Regions from separate parts of the Cumulibacter soli genome, predicted to be linked through region 2. Evidence: riboswitches for the same ligand, from Rfam matches in the RefSeq annotation. Region 2 holds a riboswitch; each other region holds the start of a gene.
What was found. A riboswitch is a leader RNA that binds a small molecule or an ion and turns the genes downstream of it on or off. The one in region 2 is predicted to bind cobalamin.
Positions count from the first base shown of each region.

Region 1 (4,117 bases), on a different contig from region 2:
GGCATTTTGGTCGTGGACATACATCCCTATGGAGTTGGATCTGCAAACAGGGTTGTCCGCAGAACGTCGACCAGGCTTCCCGACACACCGGAGAGTAACTCTAACGTGGCGCGGGCTACCGGATCGGCGGGGTGCGCCGGCGAAGGCGCAGTGGCACCGGGAGGCGCGGTGTCATCGGGGACGCACGGTGTCATCGGAGTGGCGCAGTCATGTGTTCCGGTGATTCGCCGGGCGCTCACCATGATTCCGGTGAGCAATAATGCTCACACCGCTCGACCGGTGGCGGGGAGCAGTGGTCTGATGGCACGGTGCTGCGCATCGTTTTTCACACGCCTGAAATCCCGCCGAACACCGGCAACGCGATCCGACTGGCGGCCTGCACGCCGGCGGAACTGCACCTCGTTGAGCCGCTGGGGTTTTCGCTGGAGGACAAGCAGTTGCGACGAGCGGGCCTCGACTATCACGATCTCGCGCGGGTATTCATTCATCCGTCCCTCGATGCCTGCTTTGCTGCGCTGGACGCAGGCCAACCGCAGCCGCCGCGGGTATTCGCCTTCACCAGTTCGGCGACCACCGTTCATTCGAGCATCGAGTATCGACCGGACGATGTATTGCTGTTTGGGTGCGAGTCTGACGGTCTGCCAGCGGAAATCCTTGCGCACCCGCGGCTGAACGATCGGCTCCGGATTCCGATGCTCGCGGGGCGACGGTCGCTCAACCTCAGCAACAGCGCGGCGATCGTGGTGTACGAGGCGTGGCGGCAACTCGGTTACCCGGAATCGCTGTGATCCCGACCGAATCCGCGCACGTGGGATTCACCGCAGGCTCCCAGAGACGAGGCAGGTGGGTAGTCCACGTGCCTGCCCGCTCGGGGCCTGCGATGAACCGCAGTGCCGAGTTCGTTACCGGCCGGCTATCAGCATCTCCGCGAAACCGGCGACCTTCAGTTGCAGATCCTCGATCCGCCGCACGCGTGCGGCGGCCTTGTCGTAACCCTCGTACGGCGCTGGCGGATCGTTGCGCGCATTGCGTGAGCACTCGAAATCCCGGCAGATGAGCGTGCCGACGGTGTCACCGCGACGTCCGGCGGGGCCGACGCGCTTGGCGCTGAAGAAAACGACCTCGTTGAGCAGTCGCACGTCTCGGCACCAGTTGCACATGGCGCGCGTTCGTGGTGGCGATGCGGCGGGTTTGAGCGCGATGCCGACGGGGTCGGCGTCCAGTCGCGGAAGTACGACGTACGCGCGTCGGGCGAAGGTCGAGTCGCGCCAACCGAGGTAATCGAGGTCGTCCCAGTCGTACTCGGTGAGATCGTCGAAGCCCTCCGGCAATGACATCTCTTTCACCTCGCGGCGTGAGGCGTTCACGAAGGAGGAGCGGATGAGTTTTTCGGTGAGTGGTTGCATGAGTAAGCCTTCCGATGGTGCGCCCGCGGCGCGCCGGGTGTGAGGGGTCGCCAAAATAGCCGTGCTGGGCAGCGGACTGCGGGCACGGCCGGGGCGGCCTAGCTACTCACCGTCGGCGAGGGCTTCGCCGACGACCTCCTGGCGTTGGGAGTACAACTCGCGGAAACTCACGGATCCCACCGTACGCTTTCGGGCCACTGGATGCGGATCGAATTTCGAGCGGTGGCGTCGCGCCCGCCCTTCGGGGCGAGCCCGTCTCGATCGCGGGGGCTTAGGGTAGGGAGATGACGCTGTGTATCGCGCAGGACTCCGAGGCCGACCGACTGCTGTCCGAGAATCCCTTCGCCTTGCTGACCGGAATGCTTCTGGATCAGCAATATCCCATGGAGCACGCTTTCCGTGGGCCGCGCAAAATAGCGACTCGAATCGGCAGCTTCGATCCGCACACGATTGCCGCCTATGACCCGGCCGAGTTCGAAGAGTTGTGCGCGACACCGCCTGCTATTCATCGTTACGGCCGATCGATGGCGCGCCGCGTCCAACAGCTCGCTCAGGTGATCTGCGACGAGTACGACGGCGACGCCGCGTCAGTCTGGGAGGCGTCGTCCAGTGCCGCAGACCTGCTCAAGCGGTTGCAGGCACTGCCGGGGTACGGCGAACAGAAGGCGCGGATCTTCGCCGCGCTGTTGGGCAAGCAACTCGATCACCGCCCATACGGCTGGCGCAAGGCGATTGGTCCGTACGCCGAGTCCAACTCGCGCCGGTCAGTAGCTGACGTGACCGGTCCCGAGTCATTGCAGCAGGTCCGCGACTTCAAGAAGGCCGCGAAGGCTGCCGCTAAAGCAGCGAAGTAGCCGCGGCGGACGCTCTGCTAGGGTGTCGTCTGCCAGTCGAGGGAATCCGGTGAGAGACCGGAGCTGACGCGCAGCGGTATGGGTGACGGGCCAGGTGTAAGGCCACTGGACGACAGTCTGGGAAGGTGCCTGGTTCGAAGGATTCCGAGCCCGAAAACCTGCTGGCTCCCCGTCGGCACCCGCCAATGGGCTCCATGCGGGTCCCGCGCTACCGGACCCCTGAGCACGAAAAGGTTCGCTATGCGCGCCCGTCACTCCCTGTTGTCATTCCTGGCTGCCACGCTGTCCGTGGCCACGCTCGTCGCATGTGGATCTACGGGCGAGGATGGCCCGTCCGAGGCCGCCGACGCCGGATACCCGGTGAGTATCGATCGATGCGACCGCACGATCACCGTGGAGAATCGCCCCGAGCGGATCGTGTCGCTGAACCAGGCGTCGACGGAAATTCTGTTGTCGCTCGGGGTGGCCGATCGAATGGTGGGAACCGCGAGTTGGACCGACCCCATCCTGGACTCGCTGGCCGACGAGAATGCGAAGGTCGAGCGGTTAGCCGACCAGGCGCCGTCGTACGAAGCGGTGCTCGCGACCGAACCCGACCTGATCACCGCGTCGCTTTACAACACGTTGAGCGAGGGCGGCGTCGCCACAGCCGAACAGTTCGCCGACCTCGGCGTCCCGGCATATCTGTCCGCCGTCGAGTGCGAAAAGTCCGACTTCGGCGGTGGGGACGGTGCCCGCGACGAACCGATCACGATGGAATCGATCTATACCGAGATCACCGACCTCGCGACGCTGGTCGATGAGCAACAGGCCGGTCAAGACCTGATCGACGACCTCGCGGACAGGATGGACGCCGCCGTCTCGGCCGCACCCGACGTCGACGGTGTGACGGTGCTGTACTGGTTCGCGAACTCCGAGTCACCGTACGTCGGTGGTTGTTGCGGTGGGCCGGGAATCGCCACGCATGCCCTCGGCCTGACGAACGTGTTCGAGGGCCAGAATGCCGAGTGGCCGCAGATCGGTTGGGAGGCCATCGCGGACGCCGATCCTGACGTCCTGGTCATCGGGGATCTCACTCGTAAGAGCCAGACAGCCGAGACGGCCGCGGCCAAGATCGAGTATCTCGAATCCAATCCGGTCACGAAGGAAATGACCGCGGTGAAAGAAAAGCAGTACGTGACGGTCGCGGGAGCGGAACTGAACCCATCCATCCGCACGGTCGACCTGGTGGAGCAGATGTCGGCCGGTCTCGTCGAACTTGGCCTTGCGAAGTAGTGATCGGTGGCAGCCGGTGGAGGCACCTGGGTTGGCCCGTCGGTCTAGCGGGGCTCCTTGTCTCGATTGCCGTGGCGACAGCGATCGGGCCGTCCTCATTGGGTCCGTCCGACGCGTTCGCCGTCGTGGTGGAGAAGCTGGGCGGGCCTGATTCGGGGTTGAGCAGGATCCGACAGGGCATCATCTGGGATCTGCGGCTACCGCGGGCCGCACTGGCCGCTGCGTGCGGTGCCGGGCTCGCGCTGTGTGGTGTCATCCTGCAGTCGCTGCTGCGCAACCCGCTGGCCGACCCGTTCGTACTCGGGATTTCCTCGGGAGCCTCGATGGGTGCGGTGAGCGTGGTCGTTCTCGGCGTCGGGGCGGGCGCGGCATCGTTGGCTTCCGGCGCTTTCGTCGGGGCGTTGGTCGCGTTCGCCCTAGTTCTTGCGCTCGGCCTACTCGCCGGTGGCACGACCGACCGAATGATTCTCGCGGGAGTTGCTGCGACCCAACTGTTTTCTGCGTTGACGTCCTTCATCATGTTTACCGCCGCGGACGCCGAACAGACCCGCGGGGTGCTGTTCTGGTTGCTCGGTTCGCTCG
Region 1 is NZ_SMSG01000012.1:14,116-18,232, forward strand. It holds gene nhaA (Na+/H+ antiporter NhaA) at 1-20, opposite strand, end outside; gene E1H16_RS18060 (tRNA (cytidine(34)-2'-O)-methyltransferase) at 309-788, shown strand; gene E1H16_RS18065 (FBP domain-containing protein) at 903-1,406, opposite strand; gene E1H16_RS18070 (HhH-GPD-type base excision DNA repair protein) at 1,691-2,260, shown strand; cobalamin riboswitch at 2,277-2,440, shown strand; gene E1H16_RS18075 (ABC transporter substrate-binding protein) at 2,501-3,535, shown strand; gene E1H16_RS18080 (FecCD family ABC transporter permease) at 3,535-4,117, shown strand, end outside.
Region 1: linked by a shared signal. The riboswitch ahead of E1H16_RS18075 (ABC transporter substrate-binding protein) and the one ahead of E1H16_RS12925 (ABC transporter substrate-binding protein) in region 2 are both predicted to bind cobalamin.

Region 2 (4,117 bases):
GAGCGTGCCTAGCAGGACAGAAGCCAGCGCTACGACCACCAGCACCGCAACGGCAAGCAGGATGCCGAGCGAACGCCAGTGGCCGCTCAATAAACCGGCGCGAGGAACAGCAACGCGGGCAGCCGGGCGCGCGGCCTCGACCGGCCGCTCGGAAGCCGGCGCGGCCGGCATCACCGTATTGTCACTCCGCTGCATCTTGCTCGGCCTAATCCTCGCTGGGCGGGACCAAGTCGGGGTGCAGGAGCGAAGCCATCAGTTCGATCGCGTAGGCGACGCGGACCCCCGCCGCGCGGTCAGCAAACAGGAACGGATACACCTGCTCGCTCTGCACCGCCGACATACCTGCCAACGCGGGGTTCTGCATAAGCGTCTGCACTTCTTCCACGCCGTCCTCGCGGGTATAGGAGGCGTCGCAACACGTGCTGGTGACGATGACGTCGGGGTCACGGTCAATCAGCTCTTCGAGATCGATGTCCACATGGCGCTTATCGACGAGGTCGGCGAACGCGTTCACCCCGCCCGCATGCTCGATGATCTGGGTACCGAAGTCGATACCACCGGCGACGCGAATGCCCCCACCTTCGTCCAGCAGGACGATCGCGACGCTGGGCGTATCTACTCCAGCGAGCGCCTGCTCGACGGCGGCGATGCGTTGCTGCTGGTCCGCGATGACCTCCTCAGCGCGCTCCTCGACATCGAATAGGACGCCGAGGTCATTCAGGTCGTCGTAGATCGTTTCCACATCGACGGAAGCGGGATCAATCGCCTCATCGGAGAGCCCGTCTTCACTAGGACACAGCGGACTGAGGATCCAACTTTGGATGCCTAGTTCGGCCAGGCTTGCCCGAGTCCCGAAACCCTCATCACCAGCACCATCTTCGGTGAAGACGTTGTTATACCCCGACAGGATGAAGTCAGGCGCGGTGGCCAACATGGCCTCGCGGCTGGGCAGTTTCTCCACATACGGAACCTCGCTCTGGGCCTGCGTGTATTCCGGCAGCACCTGTGCATCAAGGAACGCGGTCTCGATCAGGCGATCGCTGATACCTAACGCGTGCGCGATCTCGATGGCCGGCTGATAGGCGGCGTATACGCGTTCAGGCGGTTCACTTACCGTGACGTCGATTCCGCAGTTCTCAACGGTGACGGCATCCGCGGCAGAGGATCGGTCGTTCGCGTTGGCAGCGCACGCGCTCGTGCCCACCAGGCCTAAACACGCGGCAACAACGGCGAGCCTTCGGTAATGAAGCAAAGTCATGCGACTATCCCTCTTTAGGTGTGAGTGTGGATGGCGCTTTATGCGGGTTCCTGCACCAGGTGTGGGTGCAGAATCGCGGCGACCATCTCGATTGCTTGGGCAGCGCGGATGCCGGCGCTGCGATCGGCTAACAGGAACGGGTAAACCTGATCGTTCTCGACCGCGGTGACGCCGGCGAGCGCGGGATGCTGCAGGATTGCCAGAGCGTCCTCGTCGCGGTTCTCGACGGTGTAACTCGGGTCGCAGCAGCTGTCGGTGAGAATCACGTCGGGGTCGCGGGAGATCAGTTCTTCGGCATCGACGATGATTTTGCGATCGGCATCGAGATCGGCGAAAACGTTCTCGCCGCCGGCGTGCTCGATAATCCGGGTGCCGAAGTCAGTGCCGCTGACAATGCGGAAGGTTCCATCTTCGAGAGCTCGGACGAATGCCACTTTGGGGCGATCTGCGCCGCTGACGGCTTCCTCCACGGCCGCGATGCGAACCTGCTGGTCCGCGATGATCTCCTCCGCCTGCTCCTCGACGTCAAAGATCACACCCAATCCGCGCAGGTCGTCATAGATCGTCTCGACGCTGACGTTCTGCGGATCAAGTGCCTCGTCCGACAAGCCATCCTCCGTCGGACACAGCGGGCTCAGGATCCAAGTGCGGATGCCCAAGTCGGCCAGGCTCGCCCGGGTGCCGAACGTGCCGTCCTCGGCGAAGGGATGATTGAAACCCACAAGGACGAAGTCCGGATCCATCGCCAGCAGACCCTCCCGACTCGGGAGGTCCTGGGTGTATTCCAGGTCCGCTTGGACTTGCGCGTATTCCGGCAGGATCGCGGCGTGCAACGTACTGGTAGCGACGAGTCGGTCGCTGAGCCCCAGCGCGTGCATGATTTCAATTGCCGGCTGTTCAGATGCGAACACACGCTCGGGCGGATCGCCAACGGGGACATCGATGTCGCAGTTCTCGACCGAGGCGCCCCCAGACGCTCGCGCCTCTGGGCTTGTTTCGGCTGAGCAGCTCGCTAGCGATGCAGCCACAGCCAAACACGCGAGCAAGACCCAGGGGCGACGTCGCCTGCCGAGAAGGTGGGATGAAGTAAAAGAAGCGTGCACGACTTCGCGCAGCCTTTCTCGGGGTACGCCGCCCCGACACTGAAAGGTACGAATGGGGCGAGTATCTGGCTCACGGGCACGTGTCTGTGCACCGTCTACAGTGGCGGTACCGCGCCGGATTCACACCGGCTTCCTCGGGTCCCATCGCAATGGACTCGTCGAGATTAGCACCCGGCAGTTTCCCCTAGTGTTGAGCGGGTCGCTACGCCCGAAGGCGCGCCGACGGTGATGTCGGCAGCAGATCGCTTTGACAGCAGCGTGACTACATCCGTTGGTGCACTGAACTGTTCGGGCTAGGGTCAAGTCATGACGATTTCACCTGAACAGAAGCAGGCCACCGACTGGCTGTTGAGCACCACACGCGCCGTCCGCAAACGTCTTGACCTTGAGCGCCCGGTCGAGCCCGAAGTCATCCTCGAATGCCTTCGCCTGGCCGTACAAGCCCCCACGGGCAGCAATTCCCAGGGATGGCGCTGGATGATCGTGACGGACGAGGCCAAGCGCGCCAAACTCGCCGAGTTCTACAAGGAAGTCGGGCGTAAGTATATGGCCACGAAGGGCCAGGAGGAGGCCGACGAGCAGACCGGACGCGTACGTAGCTCGGCTGCATACCTCGTCGATGTCATTGAGCAGGTACCGGCGCTGGTCATCCCTTGCATCGCGGGAAAGCCGGCAAATCTGGAAAGCGCCGCAGGATTCTTCGGCTCGATTCACCCGGCGATCTGGAGCTTCTGCCTAGCGCTGCGTTCGCGCGGCCTCGGATCGGTGTGGACGACGTTCCACCTGGCCCACGCGCAGGAAACCGCCGAACTGTTGGAGATCCCCGAGGGCTTCACGCAGGCGGCGATGCTGCCGATCGCCTACACCAAGGGCACCGACTTCAAACCCGCCGCCCGCGGGCCGATCGAAGACATCACGTTCTGGAACACCTGGGGCGAATCAACCCCGGCGTAATCCGGCCGCACTTGGCCATTCTGCGGGGCAGCGAGCAACGGTCTGGGCCGATTATCGTTACTCGCTCCCCCGCAAGTCGGCGTGCCGACGGCGCACTCGTCGTCGGTTTCGCGTGGGGGCTCAGGTGTAGGAAACACCGAGTCCGGCGCGCGCATCCGACTGGATGCCGTACTGCGGTATCGGGTAGCGGAATCCGTTACGGCCCAACGCATCCAGCCCATCGAGCATCCCCGGTAGGTACTCCGGCGGCAGCGCCAACAAGAGTTCGTCCTCGAGGACGCCGCCGTACCGACGCTCGGCGTAGCACGGGATCGACATCGACGGTTCCCGAGTCGCGAGCGCCCTCCCCCACGAGTCGGCGCACGATGACTCCCCGACGCAGGACCACTCAAACTTCTTGTAGCCCGACCACTGCAGCCCGTTGATCATCAGAATCGACTGTGCGGGGGTGGCATAAATCAGGACGACGTCCGGCGGGTCGAGTCGGCCGGAGGCTAGCGGTGACACGGCCATCGCCTCGTACAGGTTGTCGGGCACCGTATCCATCGCATGCTGGTGTCGCGACGCTTCCTCCTGATCGGCGAACCACACACCGGCCATGCGGTCGCCGGACAGCCACGACTCATCGCGCGGGTGCAATCCGATCACCGCACCACACTGTGGGCCGACGAGGTCGTCGTTGGTGATTCCTACGGTGAAACCGATCCGAGCTGCCTGCGCGACGATTTGGTCGGTCGTGTGGATCGCCTTCGGACGCCGGATCTTCGGCACAGCCTCCATCTCGGCGACCGTCGCGAACAGC
Region 2 is NZ_SMSG01000005.1:323,393-327,509, reverse strand. It holds gene E1H16_RS12935 (FecCD family ABC transporter permease) at 1-171, opposite strand, end outside; gene E1H16_RS12930 (ABC transporter substrate-binding protein) at 206-1,258, opposite strand; gene E1H16_RS12925 (ABC transporter substrate-binding protein) at 1,297-2,286, opposite strand; cobalamin riboswitch at 2,401-2,551, opposite strand; gene E1H16_RS12920 (nitroreductase family protein) at 2,668-3,315, shown strand; gene E1H16_RS12915 (DUF169 domain-containing protein) at 3,436-4,117, opposite strand, start outside.

Region 3 (4,117 bases), on a different contig from region 2:
GTCCGGATCGTGGTAAATCGCGATCGGGTTCTCGCCAAATCCGCGCGGCGGCTGCACCAGCAACACAATGTTGCCGGACACGATCGCGGCGGACACGATCTCGCCGTCCGCGCTGGCGGAACGGTCGACGAACAGCTCGCCGGGAGCCTCGCCCCACGCCGCGGTCATTTCGCCACGCAGATTTTCGGGTAGGGCGTCGAACCAGCCCTGGTAGGTCGCTGCCGGAATACGGATCTGGTGCTCGGAGATTTGCTCCTGACTCAACCACTCAGGATCTTGACCACCCGCCGCGATGAGGGAGTGGATCAGCGCGTTACCCGCGGTGGTATCGGGCGCTTCGCCGTCAACAGCGGGAAGTGGATCGACACCGGGAAACGCGCAGGTCTCGCCAAGGTCGTAACCGGCCGCTCGTAGCGCGCGCAAAAGCCGGATCGTAGACACCGGCGTGTCCAGGCCGACCGCATTGCCGATCCGCGAATGCTTAGTCGGGTATGCCGAAAGAATGACCGCGATCTTGCGTTCGGCCGGCGGAATGTGGCGCAGCCGTGCGTGGTTCACGGCGATGCCTGCGACCCGCGCGCACCGCTCTGGATCCGGGACATAGTGCGGAAGCCCATCGGCGTCCGTCTCCTTGAAGGAGAACGCAACGGTGATCAGTCGACCGTCGAACTCTGGTACTGCGACCTGGGTTGCCACGTCCAGCGGCGACATTCCGTCGTCCGAATCGGTCCAGCTGGCGCGGTCCCAGGTGAGGCAGAGCCCTTGCAAGATCGGGATGTCGAGTTTCGCGAGTGCCTCGACGTTCCACGCCTCGTCGTCCTCCCCGGCGCCCGCCGTGGCGGGTTTCGTGCCGCCGGCGGCCAGCACGGTCGTGACGAGAGCGTCCAGCGTGCCCAGGTAATCGAGTAGATCCTGCGGAGCGTCGCGCAGCGAGGTCGCATGGATCGGTACGCCGATACCGCCCGCCGCATCGATCGCATCGCACAGGCCGTGCACGTATGCGGTGTTGTCGGCGGCGTACTGCGCTCGGTAGAACAGCACGCCGACGCGTGGTTTATCAGCGGCCTCTGGTCGGTCCAGGACGCCCCACGTCGGGAGCGGCTCTGCTGGCTCAAACCCGTCGCCGGTGAGCAGCAGTGTGTCGGAGAGGAATCTGTGCAGGTTCGCCAGGTTCGCTGGACCGCTGAAGGCGAGATAGCGGTGCGCCTCACTGACTACACCCTGTGGCGCCGTCGACAGTTCCATCAACTGTGCGTTCGGCGCCTGCTCGCCGCCGAGTACGACCAACGGCTTGCCGAGCGAATCGATGCCCGGTATGAGGTCTCGGACATCCTGTGGACCGCCGAGAATGCGCGCGACGACGATGTCGCAGTCGCGTAGGCGGTCGGCCAGATCGACGGTGGGCCGGGTCGGGTTCGCCCAGAGATAGTCGGCGCCGCTCGCGCGGGCACACAACAGGTCGGTGTCGGACGTCGATAGCAGGGCGATGCGGCTCATTCAGATCTCCTCGCGGGGTGTCCACGCCCCGGTTCGTAGCGAGTGCCGCGTCGACGATTCGGCGCGGCGGTCGATGCGGCGTTCCTGACTTGCCTGAGGCTCACAGTGGCGGGACCGTCTCGGAATCACACCGAGTTCCGCCGGATCAACCGACATAGAGAGTACTTGCGCCGCGTAGCATCGGCACCGATGACCCCACAGACTCCACCCGCCTCCGGCGTTCGCGCTGGACACGACGCCAACGCGTCGGAAGCTCCTGCGGCGCCCGAGGCGGAGTGTGCGGTCTCGGCGGGGTTTTCGGCGCGGTTGGGGGCGGACCGTTGCCCAGGGGCCCTGCGACCATTCGCCGCTGAGGACGGATTGATTGTCCGAGCGCGCGTCCCCGGAGGGGAGGTCGCGCTCGGGACGCTCCGGACCCTGCTGCAGATCGGTGCCGACTACGGGACGCCACGTATTCAATTGACTACGCGCGGCAACCTGCAGGTGCGGGGACTGCCCGATCCGCTGCCGGACGATGTCGCTGAACGCCTCGCTGATGCTGGGCTGCTGCCGTCGCTGACCCATGAGCGCGCGCGGAATATCCTCGCTGCGCCGAGTAGCGCCGTACTGCGCGAGCGGGCTCGCGAATTGGATCGCATGCTGATCTCGAGGCCCGAGTTGGCTGGGTTGCCGGGGCGGTTTTTGATGCTTCTCACCGACACCAGCGGACTTGGTCTGGATGAGCGGTTCGACGTCGCGTACGTCGATGCCGGTGACGGGTCAGGGGTGCTGCTGCTTGGCCGAGCCGACTCGGTGGCGGGGCCTGGTGTCGGGCGCGGGGTTTCGGATAGGCAGCGGGGAAATAACCCCGCTGTCGAGGAAGATCCCCGCCGTGCAACGCATAGTCCGCTGCGGCTCGGCCGCGTCGTCTCATCGGACGAGGCGCTCGGCGCAATGCTGGACGTCGCCGCGCAGTTCCTGGCCGAACGCGCCGACGAGCGAGTGTGGAACATCCGGGATCTGCCGGAGTCGTCGCCGCTGTGCGGGAGTTTCGCGCAGGCTGAGGTGCCCGGCGATCCGGCTGGCGCCACGCTCAGCCCCGGCGTGTATGGCGCTGACCTTGTGGCTGGCATCCCACTGGGGCTGCTGGAAGCTGCGCACCTGAATGCGATGGAGTCGGTTACCGAACACGTAGTGATCACGCCGTGGCGGTCAGTACTGGTTCCCGGCGGCGCAGCGTACGACGCCCAGTTAGCCGCCGCCGGATTGATCGTTGACGATACGAGCGCCTGGGGACGGATCAGTGCATGCACCGGTGCGCCGTACTGCGGACGGGCGCAGAGCGAAACGTTGAGCCTCGCGCGCGAGTGCGCCGAGACGATCGGCTCGAAGTTGCCGCGGCTGCACCTGGTCGGTTGCGAACGACGCTGCGGCGAACCGCGCGGCGAGCACGTCACCGTCGTGAGCGCTGAATCGGTAGTGGACGTCCGCGCCGCAATCGCCGTATCCAGCGTTACGAGTGACTAATCGGCCTTTGCAGCATCGGCCGTCAGCACGTCTCGCCGATCTTGACTGCAAAGAACGTGATAATGGTGTCCTCGGAGAATTCTTCGCCAGCTGCTGGCGTCTGGGAACATACGATCCAGTTCGAGTCCATTAATTGCATGCGCCCTTGGCCACTGGCGTCCTCAGATAGCGTGACGAAAAACGGGTCTCCGGTCAGGGCCTGCATCGCGTCTTGTGCATCCTGCAGGACCGTCCCGGTCATGTCGGGCAAAGTCCAGGTCGACGATGTGGACCCAGTAGCGGTCGCGGGCGGCGCAACGGAAGTTGCGGCTGCTTCTGTGGTGGGCTCAGGCGATACAGTCTCCGCGGTCACGGTGACTGTTCGCGTCTCCGTTGCTGCCGGCTCGATATCAGAATTGCACCCGGATAGCAGCGCGCCGAGGCTTAACCCAACCATCGCGACTAAGGGGGTGAGGCGCGGACTCATACGACTCCCAGTGTTCGATCGAACTTACTGGTTTATATTTTCAGGTCGTGCCTGAATGTCTAGTCCGTGTTAGTGCGGTTCCTGCTCACGATGCTCCCTTAGCGAGTTGTTCTTACTATGCCTCCTCTGCAAAAAACGCAGAAAATTCGGGGGTGCATCGCGTAGAGCGCGATGCCATGCCAATTCTGTTGCGTGTTTTGCAGGAGCGCTGGCGAGACACGAGCCCGCGCTAACCTGCGGCGACCGTCAGCCACCGTCGGCCACCACGGGATCGCCGTCACAGCGGCCGCTAAAGTAGCCTGCTCGGCATGAACGAACCCCGTCGGCCGGCCCGCCGCTACGAGTACCTCACCGACGGCGCGGAGATCTACCGGCGCTCGTTCGCGACGATCCGCGCCGAATCCGACCTCAGCGCACTACCGGCAGACATGGACGTCGTCGCTACCCGGATCATCCATGCCGCGGGCGATGTCGACATCGTCGGCGAGATCGCCGCACACCCCGACGTCGTGTCTGCCGCCCGCGCCGCGCTGCGCTCCGGTGCCCCGATCCTCTCTGACTCCAACATGCTGGCCTCGGGGGTCACCAGGCGTCGGTTGCCCGCCGACAACGACATCATCTGCACGTTGCGCAACGAAGCGGTGCCGG
Region 3 is NZ_SMSG01000004.1:409,484-413,600, reverse strand. It holds gene cobN (cobaltochelatase subunit CobN) at 1-1,497, opposite strand, end outside; cobalamin riboswitch at 1,556-1,700, opposite strand; gene E1H16_RS11235 (cobalamin biosynthesis protein CobG) at 1,687-3,003, shown strand; gene E1H16_RS18605 (PASTA domain-containing protein) at 3,026-3,244, opposite strand; gene E1H16_RS11225 (precorrin-8X methylmutase) at 3,778-4,117, shown strand, end outside.
Region 3: linked by a shared signal. The riboswitch ahead of cobN (cobaltochelatase subunit CobN) and the one ahead of E1H16_RS12925 (ABC transporter substrate-binding protein) in region 2 are both predicted to bind cobalamin.